3 regions of the Lysinibacillus sp. NPDC094403 genome follow, and region 1 is predicted to be linked to each of the others. Evidence: riboswitches for the same ligand, from Rfam matches in the RefSeq annotation. Region 1 holds a riboswitch; each other region holds the start of a gene.

Region 1 (3,282 bases):
GACTAAGCAACAAGCAATTGTGGAGGAGCAGCAAAAGCATATTCCAGAAAATCTTACGACGCTACAAGCATTGAAGCAGGCGATTGCTGATATCGGTTCACAAAAGGTAGCTTTACAAACTGCGTGGAATATCAGCCAACAAAGCCTGCAATCTGCCAAAGAAGCAGCAAATAATACTAGAATGGCGATAGAAATAGCGAAACAGGCTTTTGAGGAATTAAAGCTAAAAATGGATGAAAAACGCGAGCAATTTTCAGTAAGTATGAAGGAAGCAGGCTTTGAAAGCTATGAAGAATTTGCTGCTGGGAAGCGAAGTATAGTGCAAATAGAAGCTTTACGGAAGGCATGCAGTGATTATGCACTACAAATTCACACATTACAGGTGCAAATTGCTGAGGGTGAAAAGCATCTTAAAGGGCAAGAAAAACAAGATTTAACGGCAATGGAAGAAAAGTTAGAGATGCTTCGTGTCACATATGAGGAAGCCTTTAAAGTATTGCAACAAATGGAAGGATTTGCGAAGGCTTGTGCAGACTTTATCGAAAAAGTTGAGGGGACCGAACAGGAGATTCGTTTACTTGAAAAAGAGGCGGGACGGGTGAAGGAACTGTATGCAATGCTAAATGGGCAGAATGAGAAAAAGCTGTCCTTTGAGCGTTATATTCAAATTAATTATTTAGATAAAATTACAGAGGCAGCAAATGTCCGGCTTTATCATCTATCCAACGGTCAGTTTGAACTACGACGTTCAGATCGCTTAGAAAAGCATGCCAAGCAAAGTGGGCTTGGGCTAGATGTGTATGATGCCTATACGGATCAATTACGAGATGTGAAAACATTATCAGGGGGAGAAAAGTTTAATGCGTCTTTAAGTCTTGCCCTTGGTATGGCAGATGTCATTCAAAGTTTTCAAGGTAATATCCGCATTGAAACGATGTTTATTGATGAGGGCTTTGGTTCTCTCGATGAAGAAGCGTTAAATAAGGCGATTGATACGCTTATTGATTTACAAGATTCTGGGCGTATGATTGGAGTCATTTCTCATGTTGCAGAGTTAAAAGCTACAATGCCAGCTGTGTTGCATGTGGAAAAAGCGATGAACGGTCAAAGTCAAACATATTTTGAAGTGAAATAAAAAAAGAGGCGTGTTTCCATTGTGTGGAAATACGCCTCTTTTTCATTTTTTAGTTACGTTAGGATTTGTTCCTTTCTTTGCAGCGATTACTTTTTTTACAATGGGGATAGCGATAGGTGCTAATTTTACTGCGACTTTGATTACTTTAGATACTTTCACAAATAACAGCTCCTTTTAGTACTAGCTGTTCAAGGTTGAAATGAAACTTATCGGATAACGCGAACAGCTTGGATAATATTCCAAATAACGATTCCAATTGAAACGAGTAAGTAAATTGCGAATGAAGCAAACCAAATGATAAGAAACGTATTACTACCTGAATCAGGGTCGAAATTGGTGTTGAATGATAAAGTTGAGAAGACAAAGACGACAAATAATATAATTCCGAATGCTACTGGGATTAAATGTGATATTAGTGCTCGAATAGAGTGACTCTTTACGTCGCTATCTTTTGTAACAAAGTAAACGACTAATGGCACAATAAAAGGTGCGAATAAAATACTGAGATAACTAAAGGCAGATAAAATTTTTTGGTTCTCCATAGTAGTACCTCCTTTTTTTATATTTACGCATGAAAAACAGCAAAGTTTCAAAAAATAATGTAGAAGAGGTTGTAATCGTAACAGTGTTTGAGTAAAATGAGGTTGTTCAAATAAATTAAGATGTAACGACCACAAGGGGAGCTGATGATGTCAGCTGAGACTGGGCACGTAATGCCTTGACTCTTCGAACCTGTAAGTTAACACTTGCGTAGGGATGTGGATAGAAACCGACACTTTTACGATGTGAGGCTCTGTCCTGGCATCGTTTTTATTTTATTGATGCCAGATAGGGACATATTTGCCAACTGATTTCTATTCCTGCTCTTGTATCCTACATCGGAACAAAGGAGAGAATACTTATGGACAATAAAAAACTTTTAATGCTTGTGGAGATTGCGATATTTGCAGCGATTGGTCTTGTGCTAGATCAGGTTTCTTTTAAAGTATGGGCACAAGGTGGCTCTGTTAGTCTAGTGATGGTGCCAATAATATTAATAGCATTTCGCTGGGGACTTATTCCAGGCATGACAACGGGTTTACTCATTGGTGTTATGCAAACAATGTTTGGTGCCACTATTGTGCATTGGCTTCAAGGCATACTCGATTATGGTGTTGCCTTTACAGTTGTGGGATTGGCGGCCGTTGTTCGTCAACCTGTGCTAGAGGCTGCTAAAGATTTAAACAAAAAGAAAATGGCGCTTTATATTATTTTAGGAACTGTATTAGCAGGCTTCTTACGTTATGCAACACATACCATTGGGGGCGCTGTATTTTTCGCAGAGTATGCTGGCGACCAAAATGCGTGGATTTATTCAATCATTTATAATGGAACATATATGCTACCAGCAACGATTTTAACAGCAATTGTTGGTGTTCTGCTATTTACGGCAGCACCTCAATTAATGCAACGCAAATCATAATTAGTATGCCCTTCACATTAGTGGAGGGTTTTTTGTTTTGCTTTTGCGAAAAGATTGTTGCTATTCAACTAACGATACAGGTTAGTTGAAGAAGAAGGGATATTTATAAGAATGTTGAAGTAGTACTATAGAATATCGTTCATCTAAGAAGAATTTAACAAAATTACTAAATGAAAGGGAATGTCTGGTTGGTAAGAGGGGGATAAATATGAGGAACAAAATGATTATGTTGATTTCTATGCAATTCTTAATGACACTTGTCGGTTGTAACAATATTGATAAAAAAGAAACTCGTGAGGTAAGTTCTACTTTTTCATTGCCCGTTACTTTGGGTGATGGGACAGAAGGTGAGTATTTATTGATTGGCGAAGAAGGGAAAGTTGGTTTTTTGGTCGGTTCGGGTAAAAAAGATGAAGCAGTAGAAGAAAAGATTATTGCTAATAAAGCAAATAAGTATATGTGGCATTTTTGGGGAGATAAAGATAGTATCAGTGGTGATTTTAAAGTAGTTGGAATTGACAAAGAAGGGAAAGAACATCCCGTGTTGGTATCTGGCGATGATACAGTATGGCAATATTCCAATACTTCCATTAGCCCTAATAACTTTGCCGATTCCCATATCCCATCGAATATGGTGTTCCCTATAAGTGGATTATGGAAATTAGAAATATATTTTAATGAGAAG
Region 2 (3,282 bases), on a different contig from region 1:
TTTAATTCATTGACTTTTTCTTCATCCCATTGAAATAGCTGTTGGGTTGACCCAATGACTGCTGTTACTGGATTAATACCTAATTTTTCTAAATTTTCCATTGCTGCACGAATAGTTACCATTTCATTTTCTCTCCTTTTTAATATCAACTTCAATCGGATTTTCGGCTTATGATCGCTTCATTTAGATCAGTAATTAGCCGTTATTACAGGAATTATTAAAGGAATTATTAAAGGAACATCAACCATATATAAATTGCTAATCATCGCAATTTTCGTAATACAGTTGATATAAAAAGATTAACATAAGAACAAATGATGTAACCCCTAATTCACTACAAGAAAAAAAGTAAATTCCACAAAAAACTTGTGGAATTTACTAATTGAATACTTAATTATTATTGCAAAATATTTATCATTTATTAGTTTTAGAATAAACCATTGGTCCACTATTTCTTGTAATCCAAACTAATAGCAAACCATTTTTCTTTGTGATAGACTGTACTATATTTGATTAGAAAAGGGGGTATTCGATGACCCAGCAGAAGTCTAATAAGGCGGCTTTGTATATTTTAATGTTTAATATGTTTATCGCAATGGGGAGTATCGGAATTATTATTCCTGTCATGCCTGAGTATTTAAAACTATTTGGTGCTGCAGGACAAGTACTTGGCATGTTGATTGCAACGTTCGCCTTAGCACAATTCGTATTTTCTCCAATTGCTGGGAATCTTTCGGATCAATATGGTCGAAAAAATCTCATTATTTTCGGACTTATCGTAACAGGACTTGCACAAATTGGTTTCGGGCTTTCTACAGATGTGTGGATGCTCTTCTTGGCACGCTTTTTAGGTGGCCTCGGCTCTGCATTTGTGGCACCTCCTATCATGGCTTTTGTGGCAGATGTCACAACGTATGAGGAACGAGGAAAAGGTATGGGTATGCTAGGGGCAGCAATGTCCTTTGGGTTTATGATTGGACCAGGTATCGGTGGATTCCTCTCAAAAGTTAGTTTGCATTTTCCATTTTATACTGCTGGATGTGCAGCTATCTTAGCAGCTATTTTATCGTTCTTTTTACTGCCTGCTACAAAACCAAACACAACGAAAAAAGCGCAAAAGCGGGATAATCTTGCTAAGCAGATGGCCCGTTCAGTCCGAATGCCTTATTTTGTCATGCTAATTATCATGCTTGTATTCTCATTCGGAATTGCTAACTTCCAAACAACATTATCATTATTTGTGACAGACAAGTTTAATTACACACCTACTGATATCGCCATTATATTAGTTGTGGGTGGCGCTTTTGGTGTTGTTGTACAGATGTTTGTTATTACACCGCTGTTTAATCGCTTCGGCGAAATGAAAGTAGTGTTAGTCAATTTATTTATTGCAGCCGTTTCGATTTTCTTAATATTATTCGCATCTGGTTTTGCACTTATTTTAATTGTTGCGACAATCTTCTCTACAGCAACGACATTGATTCGCCCAGCTGTCAACACACTGATTTCAAAGCTTGCTGAAAATGAACAAGGCTTTGCAGCTGGTCTGAATAATGCGTATATGAGTCTTGGTAATATGATTGGTCCAGCTTTAGCAGGTATATTATTCGATTGGAACATGAACAGTCCTTATATATTCGGGTCTATTGTTTTAATGGCTTGCTTCTTCCTTGCCCTTATTTGGACAAGGAAAAAAGCACCACACCTTATGCATCCTGATACAGAATAGCCAGAAAAGTTATTGACTATTTTTGGTATTATGCTACATTATTAGGAGAAAAATTAATAAATAAATTTACTTACCACTAGGGGAGTCTTTAAAAGGCTGAGACGTATATGGTGATATACGGACCCTTTGAACCTGATCTAGTTCACACTAGCGGAGGGAAGTGGCGACACTTGCTTTTTAATATGTAAAAATGCAGGGCCGCTTCCTATTGTTTTTAGGAAGCGGCTTTTTCACGCTCTAGCGGCGGAACTCACATGTTTAGCGGCGGTTCTCTCGCTTTTTGCGGCGGAACTCCCTAGCTACCGGCGATAACCTATAAAATTCACATTTCAAAGGAGTGGAAATTATGTCAATTCGAAAATTAACAATCATGGCCTTATTAGTAGCAATTGCCGTAGCAGGTTCTACCTTCGTTTCAATACCAACGGGAATTGCGCGTGCCTACCCTGTACAACATGCCATTAATGTTATTGGCGCTATCATTCTTGGACCATTGCCTACTGTTATGGTCGCCTTTGTCACAGCAATCATTCGTATTTTAACAGGCACAGGCTCATTACTAGCTATACCCGGTAGTGTAATTGGTGCTATATGTGCATCTCTCGCCTATAAATACAGCGGCAAGCAATGGCTAGCAGGTGTCGGTGAAATGTTTGGGACTGGTATTATTGCCTCACTTATTGCAGTACCTTACGCACATTTATTAATGGGGACATCCGTTGCTGCTTTATTTTTCATGCCAGCCTTTTTAACCTCAAGTACTATTGGTGCTATCTTAGGCTTTGTCGTTGCCAGCAATTTGCGTAAAACAGTATTTGTAACTAACCTTAACACTACGCCTAAATAGCTTGATTTACAGCAATTGAAAAACGTTACTTCCTTTAATGGCAATTAATAAAGAAAGTAACGTTTTTTGTTCCAAACAAATTCACCCATACTTCAATGGTAATCCCATTTCATGCGCAATTAATAAAAAGTCTTTTTTGCTTATTTCAAAATGACCAAACCTGAATTTATAACCATACTTCGATTTATCTTCTACAAATTCTAAATAATCTAAGATCCTTTTTATTGGTACTGCCTTTGCCTCTTTATAGAAGTCTATATCTCTTCTAAAAGGAATAAAATTTTCTGCCATTTGGAACTCGTATATTCGCTCGTCTTTTATTCTTCCAATTGCGGTAAATGCTCTTACAGGCTCATTATCATCAAGACTTTTTTTAGGAGAATAATATATAATCCAGTCTCCTTTTTTCATTCGTTTCAAAGGTCTTTCTTTGCCATGGCATAGTTGGCCGAATCCACCCTCAACCCCTTTTTGCACATGAGTAAGAGATACCACGCCAATCCAATATTTTGTGTCTCTTTCAGTCATAGGAAGAGCTCTCCTTTTATTTAGGGATCATCGTAAACGATTTTATTTTTCCATTTTCAAGAATCAATTTTTCTTCCAAAATCACTGGGTTTGGCAAACCATCCCAAGTAGTCGTAATGATAGCAACACATTCTATATCATCGCCTTCAATAGTTTGGATAGTTAACTTAAATCCTTT
Region 3 (3,282 bases), on a different contig from region 1:
TATCCCAATGGCAAGACCTAGAAGTGCTAATTGTACAGTCGCTAAAGCATGTGGCACAAACGTCTCATACGATTGAAATCCCTCCATCAAAATGGCACTTGGTGCGGGCACAAGCCAACGCGGAATATCAGCAAATCGGACAATTAGTTCCCATATGAATAAGAGGAAGACGATAAAAATTATCGTCCTCCCTTGTTTGAAAGCCTGTTTCATCACTGGTATTTCTCCGTTAATGTATCCATTGTAATACCTGATGGCTGATATAAAATTTTCACTTGCGTAATGACATTGATAGCACCAATCTCAATCATCTTGTCATTCATTTTTTCGATGATTTGTAGCAAAGTCGATAGCTCACCCTCCATTGTCGTTTCTAATGGATGAACTTCGTATTTAACCCCTGAAGCGTCGATAACCGCAATCGCTGCATCAACAAATGGGATCACATCTTCATATTTTTCAGTTTTCGGGATAATTTGTACACTAATTAATGAGTTTGCCATACTACTTCGTCTCCTTTTTCGGTAAAAAGTCGTTTGTAAATGCTTGTTTTGCGTTAAATTCGCCTTCTAATACTTTGTTGTCTGTCATCCATTTCGCGTAGTTTTCCCAGACAGTTAACTTTTGCTCGCCCCATTGTGCAGCGTCATCTTGATACTTATCCGCTAGCCATTCCTGACTTTTATGCACAAGGTTTTTATCTAAATCAGGTACCGCTTCTAGTAAAATATCAGCTGCCTCATTTGGATGTTTTATCGCATATTCATAGCCCTTTGCTGCAGCAGCGACAAATGCTTTTACTGTCTCAGGGTCATCCTTAATCATTTTTTCATTTGTAGCTAGTACAGGTGTGTAATAATCTAACTGATCACTATAATCTGTTAAATATAGCATGTTCAGCTTTTCGCCACGAAGTTCTGCTTCGATACCTGTCCATGCATAATAAATCCACGCAAAATCAATATCTTTTTTCATCATTGTGAAGAAATCTAAATCGCCTGCATTGACAATATCTAACTTATTAATATCCGCATTTTGTGTTTGCATAAGTGATTGTAGGACAGCTTTTTCAAGTGGTGCACCCCAACCACCGTATGTTTTACCTTCAAAATCCTTTGGAGACTTAATGCCTTTTGATGCAATAGATGCGAAGCCAGAAGTATTATGCTGAATAATCGCTGCAATCGATACTAAAGGTACATCTTGCACACGTGCCTGTGTAATCCCTTCCTGATAACTTACGCCAAACTGTGCCTTCCCAGAAGCTACAAGCTGGTCAGCACCCGTTTCACCAGGTAATAAAATATCAACATCTAAGCCTTGTTCCTTAAAGTAGCCAAGCTTTTTCGCTACATATAAACCTGTATGATTTGTGTTCGGTGTCCAATCGAGAACCACCGATACCTTTTTTAATGCATTCGCATCGTTTTTATCCTTTGTCTCCTCTTTTTTGCTACAGCCGACTAATGTTATAAGTGCAGCCATCAGAATAAATAACCATTTTTTCATGTTGAATCCTCCCAGTAAGTAATGTGAAAGTGTTCATGAACGAATGTTATAACCAGAAGAAAGCGTATTCCAATTTGTATGTATCCTAGGTTTACACATACTACAAAAACATAAAAAAACGCCTAGGATTCCTCCCAGACGTTTTGTAAACAGTATCAAAAACTTTCTTTTTTTGAATAGATGTTCCCTACGCTGGTACGAGCCAAATCAGGTTCAAAGGGTCAGCGTCTATCGGACACAATCTCAGCTGGCAACTACCAGCCCCCCTACATTCTTTCCATATGAACTTTTCGTGATTATTATACCCATATCAATCCGGAATTGACAAGGGGCTGTTTATCGTTAGCGCTGAATTATTATTTCACAGCCTCATTTGTAAAACGTTCCTTAAAGAAAGCAAGGTAAAAAATCACCACTGTAACTGAGGCCTCATGCTTTTAAAGTAATTAATAACTAAAAATACAAAAAATTCTTTCGTTATATTGACAATGGTAACAAATTACAATAAAATTTGATTGATTAATCAATCATTTATTATGAAAGGAATGTTTAAATGAAAACTATACTTACTAATGATGAAAAAAAGAAGAGAAAAAGATCTACTATCCTAAACGCCGCCATTAAATTATATAGTGTGAATGGATTTGCCGAGACAAAAGTTGCTGACATAGCAAAAGAAGCTGGTGTTAGCTTTGGTACCGTATTTACATATTTTGATTCAAAAGAAGCACTTTATGAAGTAGCTATTTTGGAGCCACTGGAAGAAATCAAACCTTATTTTATGGAGATAGAAGAACATTTTAAAGGTGAGCCTCTTGAAGTTGTGAAGGAAATGATAGATTGCCATATACAACTTTTTTCAACGAGAAGTGAATACTTACGTCTTATTCAGCAGATTCTTGCAAGACCTGATCGTTTCCCAAAGCTTTTTAAGGAACTAGATGATTTCGTAAAAGTATTCATAGACAGTATTTATTCGGTTATTAAAGAAGGTCAAAGGCTTGGGTACTTTTATGAAGAATCACCTTCATTAATTGCTGAGTCATACTTATCCATCTTAAACGGAATGCGTTTAACATTTATTGATGAATATACAAACGTCATGCAGAAGAATATATCGAGACAAGCTCTGAGATTATTTGGACCAATCTCAAATAAATAAGCCACCTCCCCCTTTGCCCGACCAACAGCAGTAGACAATATATTATTAAATTGGAGTGATTATATGAAATTGAGAGATATCCATCCTAACATCAAACTTCGCCTAGCCATGCAATTTCTAGGCGGCCTTATTTCTATGGCTGTTATCCCTTTTCTGGCAATTTATTTTACTCAAAATATCGGAGCTACTAAAACGGCTATTATTCTTATAGTAATAGTGATTAGTGGTGTCATTGGAGGGTTTATCGGAGGGCATGTTTCAGATAAAATTGGGCGAAAAAAAATAATGTTTTATGCTGAAATTGGGATTTTGCTTTCTTATCTGTTTATAGCACTTTGTAATTCACCTTGGTTTAACCTTCCTTATATTTCTGCAGCATTCTTCATCATCAATATGTTTTGTGGAGGAATGTTTCAGCCTGCCGCACAAGCTATGATGATTGATGTTACTAATTCCGAATCGAGAAAGCTCGTATTTACAATTAGCTACTGGTTGGGGAATTTATCAACTGCAATTGGAGGAATTATTGGAGCATTTCTTTTTAAAAATTACTTATTTGAGCTATTTATTGGGATATCACTCATCTCTTTGTTATCTGTATTCATGACCTT

Evidence for each region. A riboswitch is a leader RNA that binds a small molecule or an ion and turns the genes downstream of it on or off. The one in region 1 is predicted to bind thiamine pyrophosphate.
Region 2: another riboswitch for thiamine pyrophosphate. It lies ahead of thiW (energy coupling factor transporter S component ThiW); the one in region 1 lies ahead of thiT (energy-coupled thiamine transporter ThiT).
Region 3: another riboswitch for thiamine pyrophosphate. It lies ahead of ACQKMV_RS05860 (ABC transporter substrate-binding protein); the one in region 1 lies ahead of thiT (energy-coupled thiamine transporter ThiT).

The regions. Positions count from the first base shown of each region.
Region 1 covers NZ_JBNNTL010000013.1:52,561-55,842, reverse strand. The annotation lists gene ACQKMV_RS17430 (SbcC/MukB-like Walker B domain-containing protein) at 1-1,135, shown strand, start outside; gene ACQKMV_RS17425 (DUF4870 domain-containing protein) at 1,342-1,677, opposite strand; TPP riboswitch at 1,802-1,909, shown strand; gene thiT (energy-coupled thiamine transporter ThiT) at 2,037-2,597, shown strand; gene ACQKMV_RS17415 (DUF4871 domain-containing protein) at 2,806-3,282, shown strand, end outside.
Region 2 covers NZ_JBNNTL010000001.1:424,962-428,243, reverse strand. The annotation lists gene ACQKMV_RS01865 (LuxE family acyl-protein synthetase) at 1-122, opposite strand, end outside; gene ACQKMV_RS01860 (MFS transporter) at 533-1,729, shown strand; TPP riboswitch at 1,798-1,905, shown strand; gene thiW (energy coupling factor transporter S component ThiW) at 2,076-2,576, shown strand; gene ACQKMV_RS01850 (EVE domain-containing protein) at 2,658-3,104, opposite strand; gene ACQKMV_RS01845 (hypothetical protein) at 3,121-3,282, opposite strand, start outside.
Region 3 covers NZ_JBNNTL010000002.1:325,999-329,280, reverse strand. The annotation lists gene ACQKMV_RS05870 (ABC transporter permease) at 1-213, opposite strand, end outside; gene ACQKMV_RS05865 (thiamine-binding protein) at 213-503, opposite strand; gene ACQKMV_RS05860 (ABC transporter substrate-binding protein) at 505-1,509, opposite strand; TPP riboswitch at 1,677-1,787, opposite strand; gene ACQKMV_RS05855 (TetR/AcrR family transcriptional regulator) at 2,063-2,671, shown strand; gene ACQKMV_RS05850 (MFS transporter) at 2,735-3,282, shown strand, end outside.